One region of the Desulfitobacterium sp. LBE genome, then DNA from elsewhere that is predicted to be linked to it. Evidence: riboswitches for the same ligand, from Rfam matches in the RefSeq annotation. Region 1 holds a riboswitch; each other region holds the start of a gene.
What was found. Region 1 has a riboswitch for cobalamin ahead of DESLBE_RS04125 (ABC transporter substrate-binding protein). Riboswitches for the same ligand answer to the same signal wherever they lie in the genome.
Positions count from the first base shown of each region.

Region 2: another riboswitch for cobalamin. It lies ahead of DESLBE_RS09270 (MotA/TolQ/ExbB proton channel family protein); the one in region 1 lies ahead of DESLBE_RS04125 (ABC transporter substrate-binding protein).
Region 3: another riboswitch for cobalamin. It lies ahead of DESLBE_RS14830 (anaerobic ribonucleoside triphosphate reductase); the one in region 1 lies ahead of DESLBE_RS04125 (ABC transporter substrate-binding protein).
Region 4: another riboswitch for cobalamin. It lies ahead of DESLBE_RS23445 (AIR synthase related protein); the one in region 1 lies ahead of DESLBE_RS04125 (ABC transporter substrate-binding protein).

Region 1 covers NZ_VLKD01000001.1:827,343-831,738, reverse strand. Annotated here, with positions in the region: gene DESLBE_RS04140 (GntR family transcriptional regulator) at 86-457, shown strand; gene DESLBE_RS04135 (ABC transporter ATP-binding protein) at 454-1,152, shown strand; gene DESLBE_RS04130 (hypothetical protein) at 1,146-1,943, shown strand; cobalamin riboswitch at 1,994-2,177, shown strand; cobalamin riboswitch at 2,261-2,442, shown strand; gene DESLBE_RS04125 (ABC transporter substrate-binding protein) at 2,620-4,191, shown strand; gene DESLBE_RS04120 (ABC transporter permease) at 4,193-4,396, shown strand, end outside.
Region 2 covers NZ_VLKD01000001.1:1,955,164-1,959,559, reverse strand. Annotated here, with positions in the region: gene DESLBE_RS09275 (AraC family transcriptional regulator) at 1-662, shown strand, start outside; cobalamin riboswitch at 892-1,068, shown strand; gene DESLBE_RS09270 (MotA/TolQ/ExbB proton channel family protein) at 1,204-1,878, shown strand; gene DESLBE_RS09265 (DUF2149 domain-containing protein) at 1,829-2,140, shown strand; gene DESLBE_RS09260 (InlB B-repeat-containing protein) at 2,174-4,396, shown strand, end outside.
Region 3 covers NZ_VLKD01000001.1:3,123,211-3,127,606, reverse strand. Annotated here, with positions in the region: gene DESLBE_RS14830 (anaerobic ribonucleoside triphosphate reductase) at 1-1,327, opposite strand, end outside; cobalamin riboswitch at 1,475-1,659, opposite strand; gene carB (carbamoyl-phosphate synthase large subunit) at 1,873-4,396, opposite strand, start outside.
Region 4 covers NZ_VLKD01000001.1:4,971,943-4,976,338, forward strand. Annotated here, with positions in the region: gene coaBC (bifunctional phosphopantothenoylcysteine decarboxylase/phosphopantothenate--cysteine ligase CoaBC) at 1-1,022, shown strand, start outside; gene metK (methionine adenosyltransferase) at 1,028-2,218, shown strand; cobalamin riboswitch at 2,387-2,569, shown strand; gene DESLBE_RS23445 (AIR synthase related protein) at 2,667-3,479, shown strand; gene DESLBE_RS23450 (ECF transporter S component) at 3,564-4,076, shown strand; gene DESLBE_RS23455 (energy-coupling factor transporter ATPase) at 4,089-4,396, shown strand, end outside.

The sequences.
Region 1 (4,396 bases):
TAACCTATCTTGACATCGAGAGAGAATAGTGTATTATTGTATTAAGAAATTAATACAATAATACACTGAGACAAGAGGTGAGACCATGTCATGGGATTTAAAGACGGACAGACCGATTTACACCCAGTTAATTGAGCAGATTCAGCTGAAGATTTTCTCCGGAGCATACCCTCTGGGGTCAAAACTGCCTTCGGTCCGGGATATGGCCCAAGAGGCGGCTGTTAACCCCAATACTATGCAAAGAGCTTTAGCCAAAATGGAAGAGGACGGATTGATTATAACCCACCGCACCAGCGGTCGATCGGTAACGGAGGATGCGCATATGGTAGAGATGGCCAAAACCCAAGTAGCCAAAGAACAAATTGCTGAATTTCTGGAAAAAATGAAAATGATGGGCTTTGAACAAAAAGAGATCCTAACCATCATCAACACTATGGCAGAGGAGATGAAGAAATGAACCCAATCCTGGAATGCAAGGGGCTGACCAAGAAATACGGCACCAAGGTGGCCCTGAACACGATTAACTTAACTTTGGAACGGGGTCAGATCGTGGGCCTTTTAGGACCTAACGGCAGCGGGAAAAGCACCCTGATCAAACTGGCCAATGAGCTGCTCACCCCAAGCGGGGGCGAGATTCTGATCGATGGCCAAAAGCCGGGTATCGGGACCAAGAAAATAATCTCCTATCTCCCGGAAAAAACTTACCTCAATGATTGGATGAAAGTTCACGAAATCATTGAGTTCTTCCAGGACTTTTATGAGGATTTCAAGCCGGAAAAGGCCTTCGAGATGCTGAAAAACCTCAACATCAATCCTCATGACAGACTTAAGACCATGTCCAAGGGCACCAAAGAAAAAGTTCAGCTCATCCTGGTCATGAGCCGTGAAGCGGATCTTTACCTCTTAGATGAGCCTATCGGCGGAGTGGACCCGGCAGCCCGGGATTATATCCTGAAAACCATTCTCAGCAACTACAATGAAAAGGGAACTGTTCTCATCTCCACCCACCTTATCTCTGAAATTGAAAATATCCTCGATTATGTTGTCTTTATCAATCAAGGTCAAGTTGTCTTGACCTCCACAGTGGATGAAATCCGCAGTGAAAAAGGTAAATCCGTCGATGCCTTATTCCGGGAGGTGTTCAAATGCTAAGTAAGTTGATGAAATATGAGTTGAAAGCCACAGGAAGAGTTTTCCTGCCCTTATACCTGGCTTTATTGGTTTTCGCCCTGATTAACCGCTTCATGCTGGGAGTAAGTTCCAGCCACCACTGGCAGGCTCCGGCGGTCATCAGTATGGCTGTTTATATTTTTATCATGGCCGGTATCTTTGTTATGACCTTGATTATGACGATTCAGCGTTTCTATAAGAATCTTCTCTCTGAAGAAGGCTACCTGATGTTCACTCTCCCTGTCAAACCCTGGCAGCACATTGTCTGTAAGATGCTGATCTCCATGTTTTGGTTAGTGATCAGTTTCTTCGTGGCCATGCTCTCCATCATACTCATCGCTTTAAAAGCAGGGGACTGGGAGCACATTATGAGGGAGCTGACCCAACTCTTTGGCACATTATGGGGTTATCTGGGCACATCGGTTTATTTGTATTCCGTCGAGGCTGTGATCGGGATCTTCCTCATTTTGGCATCGGCCATTTTAATCCTCTACGCCTCGATTGCTGTTGGCCACCTGTTTAATCAGCACCGTATTCTGGCCTCCTTTGCTGCCTTTATCGGACTCAATACCTTAACCCAAATGATCAGCATGGGGATTGGTTTTATAATAGGGCATGGCAATGCCTGGAATATTACCCCGGGGAATTTTCTCACTATGCACACGGAGATCCACCTTTTCATTGCCTTCATACTGATTGAGTCGGCACTGATCACGGCTGCTTACTTCGCCATCACCAATACTATTTTGAAGAAGCGTTTGAATCTCGAGTGATCTTTGGGTTGTTAATTGTCATAATATATGTTATAAACAATATAAGTGAATTAAATATTCAGTTTTTAGGTGCCTCTGATTTATCGGAGGATAATAGGGAACCAGGTGAAATTCCTGGACGGTCGCGCCACTGTATGCGGAGAGCTTCTTTTATAACCACTGGTTTTATCCGGGAAGGAGAAAGAAAGCAAAGACCCGCAAGTCAGGAAACCTGCCTAATACTGGTTGTCTACGCCTTTCGCGGAAAAAGGGATATGACGGTTGCACTTGTGCTTTAACCCATTTTCTTAGCGAAAATGGGTTTTGTTTGCTTTAAAACCGAATACATAGCTTAAGGTGCCCATAGGGAGAATAGGGAAACCGGTATAAGTCCGGTGCGGATCCGCCGCTGTAATCGGAGACGAATCCCCAGAATGTCACTGTCTTTTTTAGAGATGGGAAGGCGTGGGAGGAGGATGACACGAGAGCCAGAAGACCTGCCTTTTAGAAAGCTGATTAAGTACACTAGTAAGGCTTTTTTAGGCTTGTTCAAGGTAAGTTCTCCCTGCATCATTGCAGGGAGATTTATTATTGGGGAGACTCTTTCGCCATAAGGAGGTGAAAATGGATAGCGAAATATCCATATTCCAGTTGATATAACATGCTATTAAAATCAAGAATAAAAGGAGAAGGCCATATGAGAAAAATAGTATTATTGCTGTTGCTCGCCGGACTAATGCTGATGGTGGGCTGTTCTGCTTCTAACGGCGGAAAAAATATCACAGAAAATGTCATAAAAGACGAGATTACTATTTCGGCTGGGGTCAATTTAGTAGCGGGCGGTTTTGATCCGACCACAGGCTATGGCGTATGGGCGCCGGATATATTTCACAGTCACTTGTTGCAAGTCAAAGAAAATAACCAATTGGTCAATGATTTGGCTACCTCTTATGATGTCAGTACCGATGGATTAACGTACACCTTTAAGATCCGCAATGATGCAAAATTTGTTGATGGCCATCCCTTAACTTCGGAAGATGTGGTCTTTACTTTTGAAACAACCAAAAGTAAAGCTTCCGCTGCGGATCTGACCATGCTAGATTCAGTTGAAGCCTTAGACGAAAGTACTGTTGTTTTCCGCTTAAAAGCCCCCTGGTCTACGTTTGTCTTTAATCTAAGCGAGGTGGGAATTGTCCCCAAGCATCTCTATAATGAAAACTATGGGGATCATCCGATGGGCTCCGGTGCCTGGAAAGTTGCCGAATTTGCAGTTGATCAGAAGTTGATCCTGGTACCGAATGAACATTATTACGGCCCAATACCGAAGTTTAAGAAAGTAACCATCTTAAAATTGGATGAAGATGCGGCTCTGGCGGCAGCGAAATCAGGGCAGTTGGACTTGGTGCTTGTCGAATCTGAATTTGCCAGCACGCCGGTTGACGGAATGAAACTATATAGAATGTCCGCCATGGATGCTTTTACCATTAACCTGCCAACGATTCCGGAAACGACCGACCCTTCAGGGCAAAAAGTAGGCAATAATGTCACAAGTGATCCGGCGATTCGCAAAGCCTTGAACATTGGGATAAACCGGCAGCTCATTACCCAAAACGCTTTGAACGGATTTGGGCAAGTTACTTATGGAGCGGCGAAGGAACTTCCCTGGAGTAATGGCGACATGTTTAAAGACAACCAGGTTGAAGAAGCGAAAAAGATCTTGGAAGATGCCGGCTGGAAAGATACTGACGGGGACGGCATCCGGGAGAAAAATAATATTAAGGCGGAAATCGTGATAACAGGACGAAGCAATGATCTGGCGCGTTATAATACGGTCGTTGCTCTGGCAGAAGATGTGAAAAAGCTGGGAATACAGATTATCCCCAAATCCGCACCTTGGTCGGAATGCCGGGAAGCGAGGAATTTACCGACTTGCTGGGTCTTTGGTCAGCCTAATCCCATAGAATTCTATCGTTATTATGATTCTTCGCAAATTGGTGTAGCGGTTATCGGCAACCCGGCTTCTTATACCAATCCGGAGGTTGATGCGGTTATCCAAAAAGCCCTTGCGGCAACGAACTCTGACGAGGCAAATAAATACTGGCAGGAAGGCCAGGCTCTTGCGCAAAAGGATATTCCGTACTTGTGGATCGTTCGTCCGGAAGTCACTTATCTTGTCAAAGAAGGGCTGAAGATCCTCTCTTTGCAGAAATTGCCAACCCGGGGGCAGGGGATTTCCATTGTAGAAAATATGAATGAGTGGTCCTGGTAGTATGAGTACCACGGTATATAAAGGATTGGGGCGCTATTTCAGCAGTACTTTAGTACGGATGCTGACTCTGCTTGGGGCCGTGAGTCTAATCAGCTTCATGCTTATTGCGCTGTCGCCGATTGATCCGATCGACGCTTATTTGGGTGATGCCCACGTCTCCGAAGAGCAAAGGGCGAATATCGCTGAACATTGGGGTCTTAACAAA
Region 2 (4,396 bases), 1.1 Mb from region 1:
TTGAGACGTCTGCGGGTTTTGCCAAAGCGTTTCAAAAAGAATTTGGCATGAGTGCCCGGGCCCATAAAAAAATGCTGCTTCAGCACAATGAGCATGCAGAGAAAGGAAGAATGGGCATGCAGGTAAAGATGGCGCGGAAGGAAGGCTTCAAAGCGGTGGGATATTCTATATCCCCTCAGGATGAACGCAAGAGCAGGGAATCAAAAGTCTCCGATTTGGGAGCCTACTGGCTCCATGCCGATTTTTCTTCCGTCAGCAAAGAGGATTATGCCAAATTGGCCAAAGGGGAGATCGCCGATGAAATTGGCCTGTGGTTTCAACCCGACCAGGAAAGCGACAATTTAAATTATTTTTTTGGGCCTGTGGTGGAGGATTTTGCTTACGTTCCCCGGGGAATGGTCACTCTGGAGGTTCCCGGGGCCGATTACGCAGTGTTCACCACCTGTCCGGCGGATTTGGCCCATGACAGATTTGCTTTTGGCCAAGAGGTTCAAAAGACCTGGGAATATATTTTTGAGGAATGGTTTGAAGAAAGCGATTATATTTTTGACCAGGAAAAGCTGGCCTTTGAGTTCTACACGAATGAGAATGGCGGGATGGACAGCATGAGTGCCGTTGCCAATATTTATATTCCCGTGAAAAAGATCAAAGAGAATGGATAATTGATATAAAGATAAGGGATAAGATGACTCACAAGTTTTCGGAGGGAAACATATGTGACAAGTCTAAGTCAGGATGTATCATACATCTTTGTTTGTTGCATGATGTTTACCGGAGCCGAAAGCAGGCTCTTTTTTACTTTACATTATAAAAAAACCTGTCACAAAAATGAGTTCAAAGTGGACAGGCCTTGGAGGGATGTAACGAAGAAAAATCTTAATATGGATGCAAAAATTGAATACTGAATAGGGTTGCAGATGCATTAATAAGGAATCCGGTGGGAAGCCGGAACAGCCCCGCTACTGTATGAAGGACGAGTCCCTTAAAAGATCCACTGGCTGGAGCCGGGAAGGCAAGGGATGAGGATGATTTCGAGTCAGGAGACTTGCCCTGTTCAAAAATCACGAATCTTTCGGGGGGGAAGTATGTGAGCAGCTTTGCTGTTGAATGAGGAAGAGTCATTTTAACAGCTAAGTCATTTATTTTCGGAGCCGGATGTATCGGCTCCTTTTCATTTTAAGAAGAGACAGGAGATAAAAGAAGATGGAACATTGGCTTAGCGAAACATTGCACTTAATCGGGCAGGGAATTCTGGTGCCCTGTCTGATCGTCTTGGTTGCTCTGATTATAACCTCTGTGTGGCAGGTAGGGGACTTGCTGGTGGAACTGTTTATGGAAAGACGCCGGATGAAAGTCGATATCTATACCCTCATTAAGGAAATTCACGGAGCCGGTCCGGAAGGCTTGCGCAAGACCATAGAGGGCAGCGGGCTGATCCGCCGGCAGCGGGAGGCTCTCCAGCAGTTGGTGATAGAGTCAAAAAACTTACCGCACCCCTCATTGATCGCCACGGCCCAGAGACTTCTGGCCACGGAAGAGGGTAAGTACGAAAGGACGACGGCGGTTACCGATCTGGTGGCGAAGCTGGGTCCTATGTTCGGACTGCTCGGTACTTTGATTCCCCTGGGTCCCGGAATCGTGGCTTTGGGAATGGGGGATACGGCCACCCTATCCGCTTCCCTGGCGATTGCTTTCGATACGGCCATTGCCGGTGTCAGTTCAGCCGCGGTCAGCTATGTGATATCCAACATCCGCAAACGCTGGTATGACGATTACCTGACCAACTTTGAGCTGATCATGGAATGCGTTCTGGAGGAGGTGGCTGCCCATGCTCAGGAACAGAGCCCTAAGGGGCGGGCGCAGATCACGGTTATATAGGGAAGAAATCAATCCCCTGGACGGTATTGTCAATCTCGTCGATGCCATGCTGGTCTTTGCCTGCGGTCTGATGCTGTCCATTGTTATCTATTGGGGTGTGGATTTGAGCCAGGTGAAGGATGTGATCTCCACCGACGATCTGGTGGAGGTTGAAGACCTGGAAGAAGCCGTTAAGGATGGTTCCTTTGCCGAGGGATTCACTTCCAAAGGCATGGTGTATGAAGATCCGAAAACCGGCAGGATGTATATCATTTCCGAATAACTTTTCAGCGGCATATTTGGGGAGGAGATTTAAGTGAAAAGGGAAAAGAGATGGATTTATTCTTTTTTAAGTATGCTATTATGCTTTGTTCTGGTGTTGCAGCCGATGAGCGGCTTTGTCTATGGGGATGATCTGTCCGGTGCGGGACCTGTGGAAGTTATGGCGGAGGAAAGGACGGCAGTAGAGGAGATAGCTTCTGAGCCGGTGTTTTTGATGGGGGATGGGACAGAGGCCGAGGATGATGGGATTACTTCCTGGTATCTTAATGATCCGGATGCCGAAACATTCACTATAAAAAATGAAGCGGAACTTCGCTACTTGGCGCAGTTGGTTAACGGTACGGCAGGAGCAGAGGGAAGAGGGGTCTTAAGCGGGATGAGCGTCGCCGGAGGAACGACACCTGGTGCCATAGGCTTCGCTGAAAGTACTACATCTGGGGCGATGGGCTTCGCGGTAAATACAACTCCGGGTGCGATAGATTCTGGCGCAAGTACGACTCCCAGTGCGATGAGCTTTGCGACAAGTTCGACTCCGAGCGCGATCAGCTTTACCGGAAAGACGATTAAATTGGCTGAGGATATAACTTTGCAGGGTGTGGAGGAATGGATTCCCATCGGGATGGAGGAGAATCCTTTTAGCGGGACCTTTGATGGCGATGGACATAGGATCAGCGGTCTTGCAATTGACAAAGCTGGTGAGGATTATCAGGGGCTCTTTGGCTATGCCAAAGATGCCATAATTAAAAAAGTAACGGTAGAGGGAACAGTGACCGGCGGCGATTATGTGGGAGGCATCATCGGCTTTCTCGCCGGAGGTGAGCTGGATCAGTGTATAAACAAAGCGACAGTGATGGGAAATGGTAATACCGGCGGTATTGCCGGAAGAGTATCTGCTGGAGATAGTATTGAAACAGGGGTTATTCGGAACTGTGCTAATTTGGCGAAGGTTCAAGGTAAAGCCGATACAACAGGCAGTCTGGCAGGGGGCGCTGGAGAAAAGGTATCGATCGCGAACAGCTTTTCATATTGGAAAGGCGCGGCGGAGGAAAGGATTCCTCCCTTATGCAGCGGCACAGCAGGAATAATTAATAGCTTTTATCTGACCCATGACGATGAGGATGACAGTGAACAGGCTAAGAGCGAAGAGGCATTTAAATATGGAGAGGTTGCCTATCTTCTGGAGGGCGGCGACACAATGCCGCATCACAAAATCTGGACCCAGGGGGATAACGGCTATCCTGTCTTTGGGACGAACTCCGTTTATAAGCTGACCCTGGTGCAGCCGGTAACGCCTTATGAGCAAGGGACGGTAAGTTTTGTCGCACCCCAGGTGAGTGACAACTATAGGATATTTGACGGTGACGGCAGCGATAAATACACCTATCTGCCGGGCGGCGGCGGGGCCGGCAGTTCCATCAAACTGGCAGTGAGCAAAGAAGGTGCCGCTGCTGAGGATGAGGTGGTCTTCGCTCCTGCTGAAACGGTGTCAGGCTATGACAGCGCAACCAAGCAGTACACAGCCGTGCTTCAGGACCACAACGTAGCGCTCACATACCGGTTTTGGGGACAAGTGACGGCTGAATATGACTGGTACAACGCTGGCGATTCCTCCTATACCATCAGTACGGAAGCGCAGCTGGTGGGCCTGGCTAATATCGTTAACGGTACGGCCAAAAATGGCGAGTCATCGATTGCTCAGGATTCTTTTTCCGGCAAGGTCATCGACCTGGCACCGACGACCGGGTCCGCCATTACGGTGACAACGGATTGGACACCGATCGGGGATTATGGGAAAAATACGGAGAACCAGTTTAAGGGAACCTTTGACGGACATAACAACACTATCATTTACCAACTGGGCAGCAAAGCGAACCCGAAAAACACAACAAACTACCAGGGGTTATTCGGCTATACCAACGGCGGGGAAATCAAAAATCTGACCGTCAGGGGAAATGTTTACAGCGCCAAAGACTATGTCGGTGGGATTGTCGGCCAGGCGGTCGGTACGACCTTAATAGGCTGTGTTTTTGGCAGTGCGGGGGAACCTGGTGCGGTGGCGGGAAATAAGTATGTCGGCGGCATCGTCGGCAGCACCTCAGATGCGGCGGGAAAGATCGAAAATTGCGGTAATTACGGTACAGTATCAACCGCAACAACCCACGCCGGCGGTATTGCCGGTAACCTAACGTATAAAATTACCGGCTGTACAAATTACGAATCAGGCGCGGTGACAGGGACGGGCACAACTACTAACCAG
Region 3 (4,396 bases), 2.3 Mb from region 1:
ATTGCAGGTTAAAGGGAGCATCAATAAAGGAGAAGTTGGGGAAAAGTCTTTTGGCACTGACCCGGCAAGCCAGCTGGAATAAATCGTAGTTAGGATCACTGGGATTATAATTAACCCCTTCTTTCACTTTGAAGATATGGATAGGGAAGATGGGGGTTTCGCCGTTGCCCAGACCTGCTTCGGTGGCCAGGAGCAGGTTTTTGACCACCATACGGCCTTCCGGGGTGGTGTCCGTGCCGTAATTGAGGGAGCTGAAGGGAATTTGGGCTCCGGCACGGCTGTGCATGGTATTGAGGTTATGGACCAAAGCTTCCATAGCCTGATAGGTTTTTTTATCCGTCTCGGCAAGAGCTTTTTTGACGGCAAACTCCTGAGCTTTGCGGATGGTAGGCATGTCCAGCTTAAGATTAGGCAGGGTTTGAAGCAGTGCGGCTTCCTGCTCAAAATAATCCGGGTCAGAGGAAAGGGTAGGTGTATGCCCTTGGTTGGCAAGGGCTGAGAATACATCCTTGAGATGGGCTTCCAGCTCTTCCTGATCCACATCCTGATGGATTAAAAGCTCGCAGGCTTTAAGCAGGTTCTGTCTATAAAGCTTAATATAGGTTTTGGCTACTCCCGGCGCCATACCGTAATCAAAATTAGGAATGCTTTGGCCGCCGTGTTGATCGTTTTGGTTGGACTGAATAGCGATACAAGCCAAAGCACTGTAGCTCTGGATATCATTGGGTTCTCTTAAGAAGCCGTGGCCGGTCCCAAAGCCTTCTTTGAAAAGTTTAATAATATCGATCTGGCAGCAGGTAGTGGTGAGGGTGAGAAAATCCATATCATGGATGTGAATATCTCCTTCTTTGTGGGCTTTGGAGTGTTCGGGCTTTAAGACAAACATCTCATTAAACTGTTTAGCTCCTTCGGAGCCGTAGCGCAGCATGGTGCCCATGGCGGTATCTCCGTCAATGTTGGCATTTTCCCGCTTCATATCATTATCTTTGGCTTCTTTAAAAGTCAGCTCCTCATAGACCTTCATAAGCCGGGTATCCATTTCCCGGACACGGGTCCGTTCCGCCCGATAGAGAATGAATTCCTTGGCTGTGCGGGCGTGGCCTCTTTCGATCAGGATCTTTTCCACAGCATCCTGAATTTCTTCCACAGAGGGGACTTTTTTATGTAGGTTAACCTCAAGGTAGTTGACCACTTCTTCCGCAAGAAGGAGAGAGGATTGATAGTCCTTGCCTCCTGTGGCACTGGCTGCCTTAAAGATAGCGTTGGCTATTTTTTCAATGTTAAAAGGAGCTTCCCGTCCGTCGCGCTTGCGAATCTTAGTAATCAAATACAATCTACCTCTTTTCTCAATCTGATCTCTTATCATCGTTCAGGGACTCATGATGACATCCGAAACAAAAACTTCCCGACAGAGATGCCGAGAAGCTAAAAACAACATGCCGTTAGCAGCCCAACATACTCTATCCTCCGTAGAGTTGGTGGTATACACATAGGCAGGTCTTCTGACTTAGGATCATCTATACTTCTTACCTTCCCGAAACCCTTTCAGTGGTAATGCCAAGAAGTATATTTCCCTTACAGCGGCGGGACCGTGCCGGCCTCTAACCGGCTTCCCTTTTCAACTGTGGTTGTACAGTCACCTATGAGATTCCTTATTAATGAACCAGTCTCATTATACATCAAAATCTCGTTGAACACCATATATAGATGAAAGTTTATAAAAAAACACTATATATAGGGGTGTGCAACCGAAAACCAGTTGAGCTAAGACTGATAAAATCATATCTTAAAAGCAAGGGGACTGTCAACGATCTAAATCACATTATCTAATTACATGAGCCAAATTATATGATCTGAATTATATTACCGAAATTACATTATCTCACCATGATATTCCTGCAGGGATTTAACCACGGTTTTATTGGCTGCCGCCTCCTGAGATGCGGCAATTCCTTTGGCGCTGGCTAAGGCGGCCGGGGTGGTGGTGATATAAGGGATCTTATACTTAATGGCGGTCTTGCGGATGTAGGAATCATCTTTGAGGCTGCGTTTGCCGATGGGGGTGTTAATGACCAATTGGATCTCGCCGTTCATAATACCATCAGTGATATTGGGACGGCCTTCCTCAATTTTATGGATGAATTCGGCGTCAATGCTATGATCCTGAAGGAATTTCCGGGTCCCCTGAGTGGCTTTGATCTTAAAGCCCAGCTTGAGGAATTCCTGGGCGATTTCGATGACCCCTGAAGAGCGGTCCTGTTCGGCAATGCTCATAAGGACGGTTCCGCTGAAGGGCAGGGAGGAGTGGGTTGCTTCCTGAGCCTTGAAATAGGCCAGGCCGAAGGAATTGGCCATGCCCAAAACCTCTCCGGTGGAACGCATTTCCGGGCCGAGGACGGGATCTACTTCAGGGAATTTGTCAAAGGGGAAGACCGCTTCTTTGACGCCGTAATGGGAGATCTGAGCAGGCTTGAAGTTGGTTGCGATATCGTTCTTTTGCCCGGTATAATCAGCCAGTATCAACTCCGTGGCCAGCCTGGCCATGGGGGTGTTGCAGATTTTGGAGACCAGGGGTACGGTGCGGGAAGCTCTGGGATTGGCCTCTAAGACGTAGACCTTATCCTCGGCGATGGCGTACTGGATATTCATAAGCCCTACCACATGGAGTTCCTGGGCAATCCGCTGGGTATAATCGATAATGGTGCGCAAATGGCGGTCGGCAATGGTCAGGGGAGGAATGACGCAGGCACTGTCTCCGGAATGGATCCCCGCCAGCTCGATGTGCTCCATAACGGCAGGGACGAAGGCATGAGTACCGTCTGAGACGGCATCGGCTTCTGCTTCGATGGCATTCTCCAGGAATTTATCGATAAGAATGGGGCGTTCCGGGGTGATGTCCACGGCGGCGGCCACATATTCCCGCAGCTGTTCTTCATCAAAGACAATTTCCATGCCCCGGCCTCCCAGGACATAGGAGGGACGAACCATGACGGGATAACCGATCATCTCCGCCGCTGCCAAAGCTTCCTCCAGAGTGCTGGCCATACCTGCCTGGGGCATGGGGATAGCCAGTTTCTCCATCATTTTGCGGAACTGATCCCGATCCTCAGCCTGGTCGATGACTTCCGGTACGGTACCGAGAATTCTTACTCCCGCCTCCTGGAGCTGGGCGGCGATATTCAGGGGTGTCTGGCCTCCGAATTGGACGATGGCGCCGATGGGGCGTTCTTTTTCATAGATGCTTAAGACATCCTCCACAGTCAGGGGCTCGAAATATAGCTTATCCGAGGTGTCATAATCGGTGGATACGGTCTCGGGGTTGCAGTTGATCATGATGGTTTCATAGCCCAGGTTTTTTAAGGCAAAAGCGGCGTGAACGCAGCAGTAGTCAAATTCGATGCCCTGGCCGATGCGGTTGGGGCCGCCGCCCAGGATGAGGACCTTTTCCCTCTGGCTGGTGGTGACCTTGTCCGGGGCATTATAGGTGGAGTAATAATAGGAGGCGTTGTTTACCCCGCTTACAGGTACGGCATCCCAGGCCTGGGTCAACCCCAGCCCCAGGCGCTGCCGGCGGACTTGCGTCTCAGAAATACCTAAGAGCTGGGCCAGATAGCGGTCGGCAAAACCATCCTTTTTGGCTTGGATCAGGAGCTCGGCGGGGAGCTCCCGGCCTTGATACTCCAGGATCTTTTCTTCCAGGTCCACCAATTCCTTCATTTGTTCAATGAACCAGGTCTTGACATAGGTGATGGCGGCAAGCTCCGCCGGATCAGCCCCTTGGCGGAGGGCTTCGTACATCATAAAATGCCGTTCACTGGTAGGGGTTTTCAGCAGCTCCAGAAGCTCGGGGAGGGTCTTGGTGTTGAAATCTTTGGCAAAGCCTAAGCCGTAACGGCCTATTTCCAAACTGCGAATGGCTTTTTGGAAGGCTTCTTTATAGTTTTTGCCGATGCTCATGACTTCACCCACGGCCCGCATCTGGGTGCCCAGTTTGTCTTCCACACCCTTGAACTTTTCAAAGGCCCAGCGGGCGAACTTGATCACTACATAGTCACCCCAGGGAGTATATTTATCCAGGGTTCCCTCCCGCCAGTAGGGGATTTCATCCAGGGTCAGGCCGGCGGCCAGCAGGGAAGAGATCAGGGCAATGGGGAACCCGGTGGCTTTGGAAGCCAGGGCGGAGGAGCGGGAGGTACGGGGGTTGATCTCGATGATCACCACCCGGTCGGTTTTGGGATCATGGGCGAATTGGACATTGGTCCCACCGATGACTTCGATGGCTTCCACGATAGAGTAGGCGTATTTCTGAAGCCTTTCCTGAAGCTCCTGAGAGATGGTCAGCATGGGGGCGCTGCAGAAGGAATCCCCGGTATGGACGCCGATAGCGTCGATGTTT
Region 4 (4,396 bases), 4.1 Mb from region 1:
TGGATATGTTCGCAGAGCCTAAGGTGTGGAATGTTGAGCATATCGCCCTGGCGGAAGCAGTCGATGCCGTATTGGTTGCTCCGGCTACGGCTAATCTATTGGCCAAAATGACCGTGGGCCTTGCCGACGATTTTCTCTCCACTGTCCTGCTGGCCACGCAGGCCCCTATCTTTGTGGCTCCGGCCATGAATCATCATATGTACCATCATCCAACTACCCAGGAGAACCTGAAACGGTTACAGGAACGTTCCGTACGCATTCTGGGACCGGCCACAGGCTTTCAGGCCTGCGGCACCGATGGCGACGGCCGTATGAGTGAGCCCCAGGAACTTGTGGAGGCTTTGCAGAGTTTTTTTGCCGCCTCAGGAGTGTTGGTGGGCAAAAAAGCCTTGGTCACCGCCGGGGGAACCCAGGAACCCCTTGACCCGGTCCGCTATCTCGGCAACCGTTCTTCAGGCAGGATGGGGTTTGCCGTGGCTGAAGCCTTAAGGGAGGCCGGTGCGGAAACAACCCTTGTCTCTGCGCCCAATGAACTGCCCACCCCGCCGGGAGTAAGGCGAATCAATATTATGACAGCTCAGGAAATGCATGCTGCGGTCATGGGCGAATTTGCCCGGATGGATATTGTGGTCAAAGCTGCAGCAGTTGCCGATTACCGGCCCGCGGTCAGTGCTGAGCAGAAAATCAAAAAAGCTGGGACAAATCTTGCTCTGGAACTTGTGCCCAATCCCGATATCCTGGCGGAATGCGGCAGGAAGAAAGAAAACCAGTTTCTGGTGGGGTTTGCCGCTGAGACGGAAAACCTTTATGAGCATGCTCAAGCCAAGATGCAGCGCAAAAATGTCGATATGCTGGTGGCCAATGACGTAACCCAGCCCGGAGCGGGATTTGGCAGCCCTACGAATATCGTGAGCCTGCTTTTCCCGGATGGGAAGAAAATCGATCTGCCCCAAATGAACAAATTAGACGTAGCTCGGCGGCTGGTTCAGGAGATTGCTGAGCGCCTTAGTGAAAAGGAGTGACTTCATTGGCAAAAAAACTGTTTACCTCCGAATCGGTCACAGAAGGACATCCCGATAAAATCTGCGACCAGATTTCCGATGCCATCTTAGATGCTATCTTCGCTAAAGATCCCAATGCCCGGGTCGCTTGTGAGACCTCGGTGACCACCGGCCTGGTGTTAGTCAGCGGTGAAATTACGACTAATTGTTATGTGGATATTCCCAGCACAGTAAGACAAACCATCCGTGAAATCGGCTATACCCGGGCCAAATATGGCTTTGATGCCGATACCTGTGCCGTGCTCACCTCCATCGGGGAGCAATCCGCCGACATTGCTTTGGGAGTGGATAGAGCTCTGGAAGCCAAAAACGGCGAGATGAGCGAGGAAGAGATCGAAGCCATTGGCGCCGGCGACCAAGGGATGATGTTCGGCTACGCCACCAACGAAACGGAAAGCTATATGCCCCTGGCCATTGATCTGGCCCATCGCCTGGCCCGCCGCCTCAGTGAAGTCCGCAAGTCGGATATCCTGGATTACCTCCGTCCCGACGGCAAGACTCAGGTGACGGTAGAGTATGAGGATAATCGCCCTGTCCGTATCGATACCATCGTGATCTCCACTCAGCATCATCCGGAAGCAACTCAGGAGCGGATTCGCCGGGATCTCCTGGAACATGTGGTCTTTCCCGTGGTCCCATCGGAATTGCTGGATGAGAGCACCCGTTATTTTATTAACCCCACAGGCCGTTTTGTCATCGGCGGTCCCCAAGGGGATGCCGGTTTAACCGGCCGCAAGATCATCGTTGATACTTATGGCGGCATGGCCCGCCATGGGGGAGGAGCCTTCTCCGGCAAGGACCCCACAAAGGTCGACCGTTCTGCCGCCTATGCCGCCCGTTATGTGGCTAAAAACGTAGTGGCTGCCGGTTTGGCTGAGCGCTGTGAAATCCAGCTGGCTTATGCCATCGGGGTAGCCCAGCCCGTATCCGTCCTGGTGGAAACCTTCGGAACCGCCAAAATTGACGAGGAAAAAATCGGCGAACTGGTCAAAAATAATTTTGACCTCCGTCCGGCAGGGATCATTAAGACTCTGAATCTGCGCCGTCCCATCTACCGCCAAACGGCTGCTTACGGACACTTTGGCCGCACCGATCTGGACCTGCCATGGGAAAAGACCGATAAAGCCTCTGCTTTGCGGGAGCAAGCAGGCCTATAAATTATAAATTTCAAAAGCAGATGGATCAGGCCGGAGGATTGTTTCAATAGGAACAATCCTCCGGCCTTGATTAGTTTAGAAGATAGAACAACCCCTTACTTTGGCAATAGGACGAATTTTTGACTTGACATTATTCTGGTTTTGGCTAAACTGAATTTAGTAGGTTTTAACAATTTAAGGATTTCAGGTGCCCTTCGTCAAGAAGGGAGAATAGGGAACCGGGTGCAATTCCCGGACGGACCCGCCACTGTAAAGAGGAGTCTCAGCGCTGAATGCCACTGGGTAACTGGGAAGGCAGCAAGGAGACAATGACTCGAAGTCAGGAGACCTGCCTGGATCTGGGGACACATGAAGTTTGGTAAAGTTCATGGTCATTTTGCTTTGTCTGCAAGGAGAAGCGAGGTGGCTATGGACTTTTTATTTTTATAAAAATTATTGGAGAGGAGAGTTGAAGGCCTTGGGATATCAGGGAAGAGATGTTGAGGTGGTTGCCCTGAATGATGCTCAATATCTTGTCGCAGCCTGCGATTCATGCGGTGCTATTGGTGAGAAAGAGCTGGATGCAGTCAAAGTTCCCTGGAGGGTAACCGGCAGGATGACGGCCCGGGTAGCTTTATTGGAAGTGCTGGCGGTGGGAGCAGTTCCCCAGATGCTCAGCATTGCCATTGCCAATGAACCCATACCCGCAGGGGAAGAAATAATGAAGGGGGTGAGAGAAGAGCTAAAGGCTATGAATCTGCTCTCCCTGCCTGCGGCCGTCAGCACGGAAAAGAATATGCCCACAGAACAAACCGGCTTAGGCATTACGGTCATAGGGCTTTGCGATCAGGATAAACTTCGCATTGGCAGAGCCAGGCCGGGCAACAGCCTGTTTTGTCTGGGGCTCCCCAAAGTGGGAACTGAGGCGGCTGACCCGGAAGATCCGGATATTCTGCAGGGGATACATCTTATTCAATTGCTTAATATTCCTGGGGTGTATGACATTATTCCCATAGGCTCCCAAGGGATACGGGGTGAAGCCGAAGCCCTTGCCCAAGCTGTCGGTGCCCGATTCAGAGAAGATACCCAATGTGAACTTGATCTCAATAAATCGGCAGGACCTTCTACTTGCCTCATTTATACGGCAGCAGAGGATATTGAATTAGGGGCTTTCGGCAAGCTGCCCATCCATAAGATCGGCAGGCTGGAGGAGATGGAGGCGGAGGTGGAGGCCTTCCAAACAGGACAGGAAATAAAGACTAAGCTCCAGGAAGAATATTAATGCAGCATTTAAATTTAAACAAAATGAAACTAAATTAAACGAAACGAAACAAAAAGAAAAGAAGAAATAAAGGAGAGAATAACAATGATTGAACCTGCAAAGAAAACAACGGTCCCCAAATCAGCCCAGAATATCAGACGGATTGCCATCATGGCAGTCTTTCTTGCCTTGAGTGCGGTAGGCGCCTTGATCAAAATTCCCAGCCCGCTGGGGACAGTGGCCCTGGATTCTGCTCCGGGTTTTTTCAGCGCTTTGGCTTTTGGCAGCATAGAAGGCTGTCTTGTGATTGCCATAGGTCATCTGCTCACCTCGGCGGTGGTCGGTTTTCCCCTGGGAATTCCTATGCATTTGGTCATCGCCATCGAAATGGCTGTCTTTGCCTTGATCTATCGCCTGGTCAATAAGAAAATCGGTTTAATTCCTGCCGTGATTATTACATCCCTCCTCAATGGTGTGGTGGCGGCCTTTTCCGTATTCCCCATGGGTGGTATGGGTGCAGTCTTAGGGTTAATGCCCTTTCTGTTATTAGGGTCGGTCTTGAATGTTGCCGTATCGGCCTTAGCCTATAAAGCGCTTAAAGGAAGCCGGTTGATCTAGAGGAGTGCTGGGGTGGAGAGAGTGATTGAATTAAGAGATGTTTCTTATCGTTATCCAAGAGCTGAAGAAGAGAGTTTAAAACAAATCAGCCTGACAGTGGCCAAAGGAAAATTCATCGCCTTGATGGGTCCCACAGGAGCGGGAAAAACAACCTTAAGTTTGTGTCTGAATGGATTGATTCCCCAGTTTCTGCAAGGAGAGCTGCAGGGAGAGGTCAGGATTGGAGGGAAAGACACAGGTGAGGTCCGGGTGCAGGACCTGGCTAAACAAGTAGGGCTGGTGCTTCAGGATGCAGAAAGTCAGATCGTCGGGCGAACCGT